3 regions of the Azospira restricta genome follow, and region 3 is predicted to be linked to each of the others. Evidence: predicted binding sites of a transcription regulator. Region 3 holds the regulator's gene; each other region holds the start of a gene.
The links. The regulator FNR, encoded in region 3, switches genes on or off when oxygen is low (the NO sensors DNR and NnrR bind a similar motif). The targets are predictions, from matches to a motif close to TTGANCTAGNTCAA.

Region 1 (4,047 bases), 1.7 Mb from region 3:
CCGGCCACGGCACGCTCGGCTGGACGATGGCCTGCGGCGCCGGCGCCGCGCTCGCCGACCTGCTTTCGGGGCGGCGTGCGGAACCCGACTTCCCGTTTCACGTTCAATAACAACAGACCCGCCAGGAGACAGCATGAGCAACGATACCGTCCTCTACGAGGTGCGCGACCGCGTCGCCCGCCTCACCCTCAACCGTCCGCAGTCGCTGAACGCGCTCAACCTCGACATGATCGAGGCGCTGCGGCTGGCCAGTGCGCGTGCCGAGGCCGATCCCGAGGTGCGCGCGATCCTGGTCGCCGGCGCCGGCGAGCACTTCATGGCCGGCGGCGACCTGAAATGGTTCCGCGAGCAGCTGGCGCTGCCGCCGCAGGAGCGGCAGCCGCTGTTCGAGCGCACGATCTCCGACGTGCACCAGACGACGCTGCAGCTGCGCCGCTGCGGCAAGCCGGTGGTCGCCGCGGTGCGCGGCGCGGTGGCCGGCTTCGGGCTGTCGCTGATGCTCGCCGCCGACCTCGCGCTGGCCGCCGAGGACGCCTACTTCACGCTCGCCTACTGCAACATCGCGCTGTCGCCGGACGGCGGCGCCACCTGGTCGCTGCCGCGCACCGTCGGCGCCAAGCGCGCGGCCGAGATCGCGCTGCTCGGCGACCGCTTCGACGCCTGCCAGGCGCTAGCCTGGGGGCTGGTCAACCGCGTCGTCGCCGGCGACGAACTGCTGCCGCAGGCGGAAAAGCTGGCGCTGCGGCTGGCTGCCGGGCCGGCCGAGGCGCTGGCCAGCACCAAGCGCCTGCTCAACGAGTCGCTCGGCAACGGGCTCGCCGAGCAGCTGCACGCCGAACAGCGCGCCTTCGCCGCCTGCGGCGTCAATGCCGACTTCGGCGAGGGGCTGGCCGCCTTCTTCGAGAAGCGGCGCCCGCGCTTCGCGTCCTGAGCGCGGTCGGCGCGGCGATCCGGCGGGAGTTCGCGCGATGTGGATCGACACCCACTGCCATCTCGATGCGGCGGAGTTCGCCGCCGACCGCGACGCGGTCGCCGCCGCCGCGCAGGCGGCCGGAGTGGCGACGATCGTCGTGCCGGCGGTAGCGGTCGCCAACTTCGCCGCCGTCCGCGACTGCTGCCGGCGCTATCCCGGCTGCGTCCCGGCCTACGGCATCCATCCGATGTACACGCCGCAGGCGCGCGACGAGGACTTGCCGGTGCTGCGCGGCTGGCTGGAACGTGAGCGGCCGGTGGCGGTCGGCGAGATCGGCCTCGACTTCTTCGTTCCCGGTCTCGATCCGCAGCGCCAGCTGCATTTCTTCGTCGAGCAGCTGAAGCTCGCCCGCGACTTCGACCTGCCGGTGCTGCTGCACGTGCGCCGGGCGGTCGACCCGATCCTGCGCGAACTGCGCCGCTACCGGCTGCGCGGCGGCATCGCCCACGCCTTCAACGGCAGCCGCCAGCAGGCGGAGGTCTTCATCGACCTCGGCTTCAAGCTCGGTTTCGGCGGCGCGATGACCTGGTCGCGTGCGACCCGCTTGCGCGCGCTGGCCGCCGAGCTGCCGCGCGAGGCGATCGTGCTCGAGACCGACGCCCCCGACATTCCCCCCCAGTTTGCGGTCCCCGACCCCGCTTCCGGACGTGCGCGCAACGAGCCGGCGCTGCTGCCGCGGATCGCCGAAACCCTTGCCGCGGCATGGTCTTTGCCGCTGCCCGAAGTCGCCGGGATTACCTCACGCAATGCTATAAGCATTCTGTCTAACATCACGGAATGACCCAATCGGCGGGGCTTTCGCCGTATTTCGGTAAACGCTAATTTGCGTTTCGTCAAGAAATCCACAAATTATTTGTGGATTTTTTTTGGGCTTGATTTGCATCAAACGAAATACCGATTCCGGGGGATTAGGCTTGTCGCCTGTCCCGAAATTGAGAGTCGGAAAGTCAATGGATATCTCCAGCGTGATCGTCGGCGCCCGCCCCGAAGGGGCCCAGCAGGTGAAGCAACTGCTCGAGGCGATCGACGGCGTCGAAGTGCATACGGTGGCCGAGGACGGCCGGATGATCGTCACCATCGAGTCCGCGTCCGAGCAGGACACCGTAAAAACCTATGAGGTGATTTCCCAGCAGCCGGGCGTGCTCTCGGCGTCGATGGTCTATCACCAAGTCGAATCAAATCCTGATGAGGAGGTCTGAGAAATGAAACTGACGCGACGTGATTTCATCAAGAGCAACGCCATCGCGGCGGCGGCGGCTTCGGCCGGCATCGCGGTGCCGCAGGCCGTGCTGGCGCAGCAGAAGGGCAAGGACGACGGCGTGCGCTGGGACAAGGGCGCCTGCCGCTACTGCGGCACCGGCTGCGGCGTGCTGGTCGGCACCAAGGACGGCCGCATCGTGGCGACGCAAGGGGATCCGGACGCGCCGGTCAACCGCGGCTTGAACTGCATCAAGGGCTATTTCCTGGCCAAGATCCAGTACGGCAAGGACCGCCTGACGCAGCCGCTGCTGCGCATGAAGAACGGCCAGTACGACAAGGACGGCGACTTCGCGCCGATCTCCTGGGACAAGGCCTTCGACATCATGGCCGAGAAGTGCAAGGTGGCGCTGAAGGAAGGCGGCCCGAAGAACATCTGCATGTTCGGCTCCGGCCAGTGGACGGTGTGGGAAGGCTACGCCGCCGCGAAGATGATGAAGGCCGGTTTCCGCACCAACAACATCGACCCGAACGCCCGTCACTGCATGGCCTCGGCGGTCGCCGGCTTCATGCGCACCTTCGGCATCGACGAGCCGATGGGCTGCTACGACGACATCGAGCACGCCGACGTTTTCGCGCTGTGGGGCTCGAACATGGCCGAGATGCACCCGATCCTGTGGTCGCGGATCACCGACCGTCGCCTCACCGCCAAGCACGTCAAGATCCACGTGCTGTCGACCTTCACGCACCGCTCCTGCGAGCTCGCCGACAGCGAGCTGATCTTCAAGCCGCAGTCGGACCTGGCGATCCTCAACTACATCGCCAACTACATCATCCAGACCGGCGCCGTTAACAAGGAATTCGTCGGCAAGCACGTCAAGTTCAAGCAGGGCGTCACCGACATCGGCTATGGCCTGCGCCCGAACCACCCGCTCGAGAAGGTCGCCATGAACAACGGCTATCCGGGCGAGGACGGCAAGCCGAAGGGCAACCCGAACAACGCCAAGGACATCTCCTTCGACGAGTTCGCCGCCTTCGTCGCCGAATACACCGTCGACAAGGCGCACGAGATCTCCGGCGTGCCCAAGGACAAGCTGGAGGCGCTGGCCAAGGCCTACGCCGACCCGAAGGTCAAGGTCACCTCGTTCTGGACCATGGGCTTCAACCAGCACACCCGCGGCACCTGGGTGAACAACATGATCTACAACGTCCACCTGCTGGTCGGCAAGATCTCCGAGCCGGGCAACAGCCCGTTCTCGCTGACCGGCCAGCCGTCCGCCTGCGGCACCGCGCGCGAAGTCGGCACCTTCGCGCACCGCCTGCCGGCCGACATGGTGGTGATGAATCCGAAGCACCGCGAAATGACCGAGAAGATCTGGAAGCTGCCGGAAGGCACCATTCCCGACTGGATCGGCTACCACGCGGTGCTCCAGTCGCGCATGCTGAAGGACGGCAAGATCGGCTTCTTCTGGTCGACGACGACCAACAACATGCAGGCCGGCCCGAACGTCAACCAGGAAATCTATCCGGGCTGGCGCAACCCGAAGGCCTTCGTCGTCCATTCCGACGTCTATCCGACCGTCTCCGCGATGTCGGCCGACCTGATCCTCCCCGCCGCGATGTGGATGGAGAAGGAAGGCATGTACGGCAACGCCGAGCGTCGCGGCCAGATGTGGCGGCAGCAGGTGAAGGGTCCGGGCGAGACCCGTTCCGACCTGTGGCAGTACCTCGAGTTCGCGAAGCGCTTCAAGATGGAAGAGGTGTGGCCGGCCGAGCTGCTCGACAAGATGCCCGAGTACAAGGGCAAGACGATGTACGAGGTGCTCTTTGCCAATGCCGAGACGACCAAGTACGGCCTCGACGACGTGAAGGCGGTC
Region 2 (4,047 bases), 240 kb from region 3:
GCTGCACGGCGTCGTACGGCTTCAGGCCCGGCACCGGCTGCGTCGTGGACTTCTGGAAGAACAGCGGGACGATCTCGACCAGGCCGCCGACGCTGACCACGAGCAGGGTCAGGACGATCATCAGGCCGAGGTTACGTTCGATCTTGTCGTGCGTAAGCATTTTGTTTTATCTCCCTGAATCAGGCGTGATGGCCCGCCGGCGCGAGCACCGGGGCATCCGCGGTATTGCCGCCGGCCATGGTCTTGAACATGTTGTAGGCCATGATCACCATGCCGGAGAGGAAGAGCAGGCCGCCGACGAAGCGGATCGTCCAGAACGGATAGCTGCCCTTGACCGCCTCGACGAAGCTGTAGGTCAGCGTGCCGTCCGGGTTGACCGCACGCCACATCAGGCCCTGCATCACGCCGGCGATCCACATCGAGGCGATGTAGAGCACGACGCCGATGGTCGCCACCCAGAAATGCACCGTGATCAGCTTGACGCTGAACATCTCCTGCTTGCCGAAGAGCTTCGGCAGCAGGTAGTAGATCGAGCCGATCGAGACCATCGCCACCCAGCCGAGCGCGCCGGAGTGCACGTGGCCGACGGTCCAGTCGGTGTAGTGCGACAGCGCGTTCACCGTCTTGATCGCCATCATCGGGCCTTCGAAGGTCGACATGCCGTAGAACGACAGCGAGGTGATCAGGAACTTCAGGATCGGGTCGTCGCGCAGCTTGTGCCAGGCGCCCTGCAGGGTCATGATGCCGTTGATCATGCCGCCCCAGGACGGCGCCAGCAGGATCAGCGAGAACAGCATGCCGACCGACTGCGTCCAGTCCGGCAGCGCGGTGTAGTGCAGGTGGTGCGGGCCGGCCCACATATAGGTGAAGATCAGCGCCCAGAAGTGCACCACCGACAGGCGGTAGGAATACACCGGGCGACCGGCCTGCTTCGGCACGAAGTAGTACATCATGCCGAGGAAGCCGGCGGTCAGGAAGAAGCCGACCGCGTTGTGGCCGTACCACCACTGCACCATCGCGTCCTGGGCACCGGCGTAGCAGGAGTAGGACTTGAACAGGCTGACCGGGATCTCGCAGCTATTGACCACGTGCAGCAGCGCGACGGCGAGGATGAAGCCGCCGAAGAACCAGTTGGCCACGTAGATGTGGCTGACCGTGCGCTTGGCTATGGTGCCGAAGAAGACGACCGCATAGGAGACCCAGACCGCGGTGATCAGCAGGTCGATCGGCCATTCCAGCTCGGCGTACTCCTTGCCGGAGGTCATGCCCATCGGCAGCGTGATCGCCGCCAGCAGGATCACCACCTGCCAGCCCCAGAAGGTGAAGGCAGCGAGCGGGCCGCAGAAGAGCCGGGCGTGGCAGGTGCGCTGGACGCACCAGTAGGAGGTTGCAAAGAGCGCACAGCCACCGAACGCAAAGATGACCGCGTTGGTGTGGAGCGGACGCAGGCGCCCATAGGACAGGAACTCGATACCGTAGGTCAGGTCGGGCCAGACGAGCTGGGCAGCGATGAAGACGCCCATCGCCATGCCGACGATGCCCCAAATGACGGTCATGACAGCAAATTGCCGCACTACCTTATAGTTGTAGTTAGATTGCGTTTCCGACATGGAACCACCTCTTTATTGATAAAAAGGAAAGCTACACATGCTACCCCCCTGATATTTCTAGGTAGCGCGATGAGGATGGTATTTTAACCCATCTCAAGACGATTTGATTCATATCAAGTTGCGGCGCACAAAATCAAAAAGTCCCGATTTGGGCAAAAAAAAGGGTGCGTCGCAACGCACCCCAACCCCAACAGAGAAACGAACCGGTCTGCTCCGCCCGACAAAAACCGGGCAACCGCAAACCAACTGAGGCGGATTTTGCGCTCCGCCCCGGGCGCCGTCTTTGATTCAGATCAAGCATTTCCCTCACGACCGGAAGGGGTATCCTGCTGCGACGCAGCAGCCTCCGTCGGCGGTCGGTCGTCGTCCATCAGGATGCGGTAGGCCGGCCCTTCCATGTCGTCGAACTGGCCGCTCCTGACCGACCACCAGAACGCGACGCCAATCAGGAAGACAAGCACGACCGACAACGGGATCAGCAGGTAGAGACTTTCCATCGGGCCTCCGCGCGCTGCAGGCGCAGCGAGTTCAACACCACCAGCAGCGAACTGCCGGACATGCCGATGCCGGCCATCCACGGCGTGATGAAGCCGAACATGGCGAGCGGCAGGGCCACGAAATTATAGACAAAGGACCAGACCAGGTTCTGGCGCACGATGCGCAGCGTGCGCCGGGCGATCTGCAGGCCTTCGCGCAGGTGGTCGAGGTTCTCCGAGAGCAGCACGAAATCGGCCTGCGTCCGCGCCAGCGCGGCGCCGCCGCCCATCGCCACCGAGACGTGCGCCTGCGCCAGCACCGGCGCATCGTTCACGCCGTCGCCGACCATCGCCACCGTCCGGCCCAGACCCTGCAGGTGACGCACGAACTCGTGCTTGCCCTGCGGCGAGACGCCGGCGCGGACGTCGTCGATCCCCAGCTGCGCCGCCACCCGCTGCGCCACCGGCGGCGCGTCGCCGGTCAGCAGCGACACTGCGCAGCCAGCGGCCTTCAGCTCGGCGACCAGATCGGCGGCTTCCGGCCGCAGCTCGTCGCCGATGCGGAACACCGCCAGCCAGCCGCTCTCGTCGGCGAGCGCGATCGCCGTATCGTTCTGCTGCAGCAGCTCCACGCCGGCCGGCAGCATCGGCTCGCTGTGCACCGCCGCGACCCACTCGGGGCGGCCGATGCGCAGTTCGCGCCCCTGCCATTCGCCGACGACGCCGCTGCCGGGCACGTTGCGGTCGACGACGACGGCCGCCTGCGGCGCACCGGCAGCCTCGACCAGCGCCCGCGCCAGCGGGTGCTCGGACGAGCGCTCGAGCGCGGCGGCAAGCGCCAGGCACTGTACTTCGCTCAGCGCGCCGAGCGCCCGCGTTTCGAGCAGACGCATGCGTCCACTGGTCAGCGTCCCGGTCTTGTCGAACACGAAATGGTCGGCCCGCGCCAGCCCTTCGATGCCGTGGCCGCGCGTCACCAGCAGACCGGCGCGCGCCAGCGCGCCGCTGGCCACCGTCAGCGTCACCGGCGTCGCCAGCGACAGCGCGCAGGGGCAGGTGACGACCAGCACCGAGACGGTGATCCACAGTGCCTTGTCCGGGTCGATCGACCACCAGACCACCGCCACGGCGCCGGCGACGACCAGCAGCGCGGCGACGAAGCGGGCGGCGATCTTGTCCGCGAGCTCGACGATGCGCGGCTTCTCGGTCGCCGCCCGCTCCATCAGGCGGACGATCGCCGACAGCCGCGTCTCCTCGCCGACCTGCTCGACGCACATCAGCAGCGGACTCTCGCTGTTGACCGCGCCACCGGTCAGGCGGTCGCCGGGACGCTTCGGCACCGGCAGGCTCTCGCCGGTGAGCAGCGCCTCGTCGGCACTGCTCGCCCCCTCGAGGACGACGCCGTCGGCCGGAATCGACTCGCCGGGCTTGACCAGCACGACGTCGCCCGGACGCAGGTCGGCCGCCACCACCTGCATCGCGTCACGGCTCGCCGGATAGCCCGGCAGCCGCGTCGCCAGCGCCGGCAGCAGCTTGGCCAGCGCTTCGGTGACGCTGACCGCCTTCTGTCGCGCCACCATCTCCATGTAGCGCCCGCCGAGCAGGAAAAAGACGAACATCGTGACCGAATCGAAATAGACCTCGCCGGCCGCGGTGAGCGTCGCCCAGACGCTGGCGGCAAAGGCGGCGCCGACGCCGAGCGCGACCGGCACGTCCATGCCGACGCGGAACAGGCGCAGGTCGCGCCAGGCGTTGCGGAAGAACGGCGCCGCCGAATAGAAGACCACCGGCACGGTGAGCACGAAACTCGCCCAGCGCATTAGCTGCTCGATGTCGGCGGTCATGTCGCCGTCCTCGGCCAGATAGACCGGGATCGCGTACATCATCACCTGCATCATCCCGAAGCCGGCGACGAACACGCGCCACAGCGCGCTGCGCCGCTCCTTCCTCGCCAGCGCCTC
Region 3 (4,047 bases):
TCGGGCATTAAGAGGAGCTGGGGACCAGGGGCTAGAGGCTAGCAATAAACCTGCGTATTTTACTCTAGCCCCTGGTCCCCAGCCCCCCGCCCCTCAAATGACTTTCGAATAGCGCGTGCGCTGCCGGTCGGCGCGCAGGTAACGGTCGAAGACCATCGAGATCGCGCGCACCAGCATGCGTCCCGGCGGCAGCACGGTGATCCACTTGTCGTCGATGTTGACCAGCCCGGCCGCCTGCATCTCCTTGAGGTCCTCGAGCTCCGCGGCGAAGTACTTGCGGAAGTCGATCAGGTGGGCGATCTCGATCGATTCGAGCGACAGCTCGAAGTGGCACATCAGCGCCTGGATGATCGCGCGACGGAGGATGTCGTCGGCCGACAGCTCGATGCCGCGATAGACGGGCAGGATACCGGCGTCGAGGCGGTCGTAGTACTCGTCGAGCGTCTTCACGTTCTGCTCGTAGGTCGGCCCGACCTTGCCGATCGCCGAGATGCCGAAGGCCAGCAGGTCGCAGTCGGCGTAGGTCGAGTAGCCCTGGAAGTTGCGGTGCAGCCGGCCCTGGCGCTGGGCGACGGCGAGCTCGTCCTCGGGCTTGGCGAAGTGGTCCATGCCGATGTAGACGTAGCCGGCCTCCGTCAGCTTGCGGATCGCCAGCGACAGGATCTGCATCTTGGTGTCGGGCGACGGCAGGTCGGCGTCGGCGATCCGGCGCTGCGGCTTGAACAGGCTCGGCAGGTGCGCGTAGTTGTAGATCGACAGGCGGTCGGGGTCCATCGCCAGCACGCGCTCGAGCGTACGGTTGAAGCCCATCACCGTCTGGAACGGCAGGCCGTAGATCAGGTCGATCGACACCGACTTGAAGCCGTTGCCGCGCGCGGCGCGGATCACGGTCTCGGTTTCCTCTTCGGTCTGGATGCGGTTGACCGCCTGCTGCACGCGCTCGTCGAAGTCCTGCACGCCGAGGCTCATGCGGTTGAAGCCGAGCTCGCCGAGGAGCTGCACGGTGGCGACGTCGACCTTGCGCGGGTCGACCTCGATCGAGTATTCGCCGCCGTCGAGCAGGTTGAAGTGCTTGCGGGTCGAGGCCATCAGCTGCCGCATCTCGTCGTGCGAGAGGAAGGTCGGCGTGCCGCCGCCCCAGTGCAGCTGGATGACGTCGTGCGTGCCGTCCAGGTACTGGCTCTGCAGGTCCAGCTCTTTCGCCAGGTATTTCAGGTACTTGGCCGAGCGCCCGTGATCCTTGGTGATGATCTTGTTGCAGGCGCAGTAGTAGCAGATGGTGTTGCAGAACGGGATATGGAAGTACAATGACAGCGGTCGGCTGATGCCGCCGATGTTGCGCTTTCCCAGCCAGAGCTTGTAGGCCTCCGCATCGAAGGCCTCGACGAAGCGGTCCGCGGTCGGGTACGACGTGTAGCGGGGACCGTTGATGTCGAAGCGGCGGAGAATCTGCGGGTCGAAGACGAGGTTGGGTGCGGCGAAGTTCATTGGTGTTGAGCGGTTGGTGTGCTACGGATTATCGTGTGCCCCGTAAACGCGCACGTTGACATGGATCAAAGGGGCTTTAGACCCCTCAAACGCCGGAGCGGAAATGCCTAACAGAAAGATCGCAACCCCGATTTCGCTGGTCGAAGTGAAGACGGCGTGCTCCAACTGTAACCTGCACGAACTCTGCCTGCCAATGGGGCTCTCCCACGACGAGGTGGAAAAGCTCGACGAACTCGTTTCCAACCGCCGCCGGCTGAAGCGCGGCGAGCACCTGTACCGCGCCGGCGAGCCGTTCGACTCGATCTTCGCGGTGCGCAGCGGCTTCTTCAAGACCGACGTGCTGCTCGAGGACGGCCGCGAACAGGTCACCGGCTTCCAGATGACCGGCGAGCTGCTCGGCCTCGACGGCATCAGCACCGAAATCCATTCCTGCAACGCGGTCGCGCTGGAAGACAGCGAAGTGTGCGCGATCCCGTTCTCGCACCTCGAAGGCCTGTCGCGCGAGATCCACACGCTGCAGCACCATTTCCACAAGGTGATGAGCCGCGAGATCGTCCGCGACCACGGCGTGATGATGCTGCTCGGCACGATGCGCGCCGAGGAACGGCTGGCCGCCTTCCTGCTCAACCTGTCGCAGCGCTTCACCGCGCGCGGCTACTCGCCGGCCGAGTTCTACCTGCGCATGACGCGCGAGGAGATCGGCAGCTACCTCGGCCTGAAGCTGGAGACCGTCAGCCGCGCCTTCTCCCGCTTCCAGGAGGAAGGCCTGATCGCCGTGCAGCAGAAGCACGTGCGCATCCTCAACATCCCCGGTCTCAAGCAGTTGATGAACCACCAGCAGGGCCGCGGCTGAACCGCCGACCACCCTGCCCCGCGCCGCCCTAGCCGGCGAGCAGCGCCAGCACGCCGCGCGGGTCGCGCGTCAGCGCCACCGACACGATGTAGGCGAAGGCCGCCAGCGCGGCGACGAACCAGGCTGCGCGCTGCGCCTTGGTACGCCCGCGCTTCAGCGCCATCATGCCGAAGCCGATGTAGGCGAGCAGGCCGATGACCTTGGCGGTCAGCCAGGACAACACGAACGGGTACTGCGCGCTGATTATCACCATCGCCAGCGCGCTGCCGAGCAGGATGGTGTCGATCACGTGCGGCAGCACCTTCGCCAGCCGCGTCTGCAGGAGCGGCGACGCGCGCAGCATGAGCAGGCCGCGCAGCAGGAAGCCGGTGCCGGAAAGCGCCACCGCGGTGACGTGGATGTGCTTGAGGATCAGATAGCTCATCGACCTAGCCTGCTCGCCCGTCGGGGCGGGGTTTGAGGAACATCGGCAGGTGCACGCGGCCCCACATGCCGAACACGCCCAGCCAGCCGAGCGCACTGAGCCAGACCGGATTGAAGGCGCCGAGTTCCGTCGCCCATTCGCCGCCGATGCGCAGCAGCGCCACCCCCTGGAACAGCCAGAACAGCCGCCAGGCCCAGACGTCCGACGAGATCAGCCGGCCGGAATGGCCGAGCGTCACCCGCGTCGCCATGCCGACCAGGATCGACGCGAAATAGCCGACGGTCAGCGCGTGCAGCGGCGCCCTACCGCCCCAGCCGCTGCCGGCGAACGCCGCCAGACTCTGCGCGGCGAAGAGCAGGAAGGCGACGCCGAGCCAGACGCCGGCCAAGTGGTGCATTGCCAGCAGGTGCGAGACGAAGGCCTTGCGCAGCTGCCAGCGCCACGACAGCCAGAGTGCGGTGGTGCCGCCGGCGAGGTCCGGCAGCCACAGCCAGGCGCGCAGCTCGCCGACCGCCAGTGCCGCGTGCAGCGCGCAGCAGCCGAGTACGATCCAGTACGGCGTGCGGCCGCGGTATTCGTCGTAGCCGCGGATGACGCTGCCGGAGAAGAACGGCAGCATGCGGTAGGTAACGGTGAAGAAGACCGGCACCAGGAACAGCCAGAGGCCGATCTCGATCGCCGCCGCGACCAGCGCCGGCTGCGTGAATGCGATGCCGGCAGCGAACAGCACGAGGCCGCCGCCGCCGCCGGCGAGCGCGGCCAGCACCACCCAGGCATGCGTCTTGTGCTCGCTGATCGAGCTGTGCACGCTGGCGAACAGCGCGCGCCAGCCGAGCCCCCAGCCGGCGGCGGCGACCAGCATGCCGAGCGGCAGCAGCGGCGCCGCGGCAAGGCCGGCGTAGAACAGCCCCCAGCCGGCGGCGAGGACGACGAAGGCCGGCACGTACTGCCGCTGCTCGAGCGGCCCCTGCGCCACCCACTTCGGCAGCGCCGTCATCAGGAAGCCGAAGATGAAGAAGGTGAACAGTCCGTACAGCATCAGCGCCGCGTGCAGCCAGGTCGCCGGCGCCGGCCACGGCAGCGGCGCGTAGAGGCCGGCGTAGCGGGCACCGAGGTCGCTCGCCCAGAAGGCCATGCCGAACAGCGCCTGCAGCCCGCCGGCGAAGAACATCACGCGGTGCGGCGCGGCGAAGAAGACGTGGCGCAGGTTCATGCCCGGCCTCCCGCGAGTTCCGCCAGCCGGCGGTCGACCAGCGCCGCATGGCGGCGGTAGACGCCGAGC

Region 1: a site for FNR is predicted at 1,846-1,859, ahead of IWH25_RS04930 (chaperone NapD). Genes of this name have one in related genera too.
Region 2: a site for FNR is predicted at 1,714-1,727, ahead of ccoN (cytochrome-c oxidase, cbb3-type subunit I). Genes of this name have one in related genera too.

The regions. Positions count from the first base shown of each region.
Region 1 is NZ_CP064781.1:1,017,664-1,021,710, forward strand. Features, by position in the region: gene IWH25_RS04915 (D-amino acid dehydrogenase) at 1-110, shown strand, start outside; gene IWH25_RS04920 (enoyl-CoA hydratase/isomerase family protein) at 134-931, shown strand; gene IWH25_RS04925 (TatD family hydrolase) at 969-1,754, shown strand; gene IWH25_RS04930 (chaperone NapD) at 1,924-2,172, shown strand; gene napA (nitrate reductase catalytic subunit NapA) at 2,176-4,047, shown strand, end outside.
Region 2 is NZ_CP064781.1:3,561,324-3,565,370, forward strand. Features, by position in the region: gene ccoO (cytochrome-c oxidase, cbb3-type subunit II) at 1-160, opposite strand, end outside; gene ccoN (cytochrome-c oxidase, cbb3-type subunit I) at 180-1,610, opposite strand; gene ccoS (cbb3-type cytochrome oxidase assembly protein CcoS) at 1,904-2,107, opposite strand; gene IWH25_RS16985 (heavy metal translocating P-type ATPase) at 2,086-4,047, opposite strand, start outside.
Region 3 is NZ_CP064781.1:3,320,653-3,324,699, forward strand. Features, by position in the region: gene IWH25_RS15835 (sulfite exporter TauE/SafE family protein) at 1-8, opposite strand, end outside; gene hemN (oxygen-independent coproporphyrinogen III oxidase) at 94-1,488, opposite strand; gene fnr (fumarate/nitrate reduction transcriptional regulator Fnr) at 1,592-2,341, shown strand; gene IWH25_RS15850 (SirB2 family protein) at 2,370-2,765, opposite strand; gene IWH25_RS15855 (NnrS family protein) at 2,770-3,978, opposite strand; gene IWH25_RS15860 (hypothetical protein) at 3,975-4,047, opposite strand, start outside.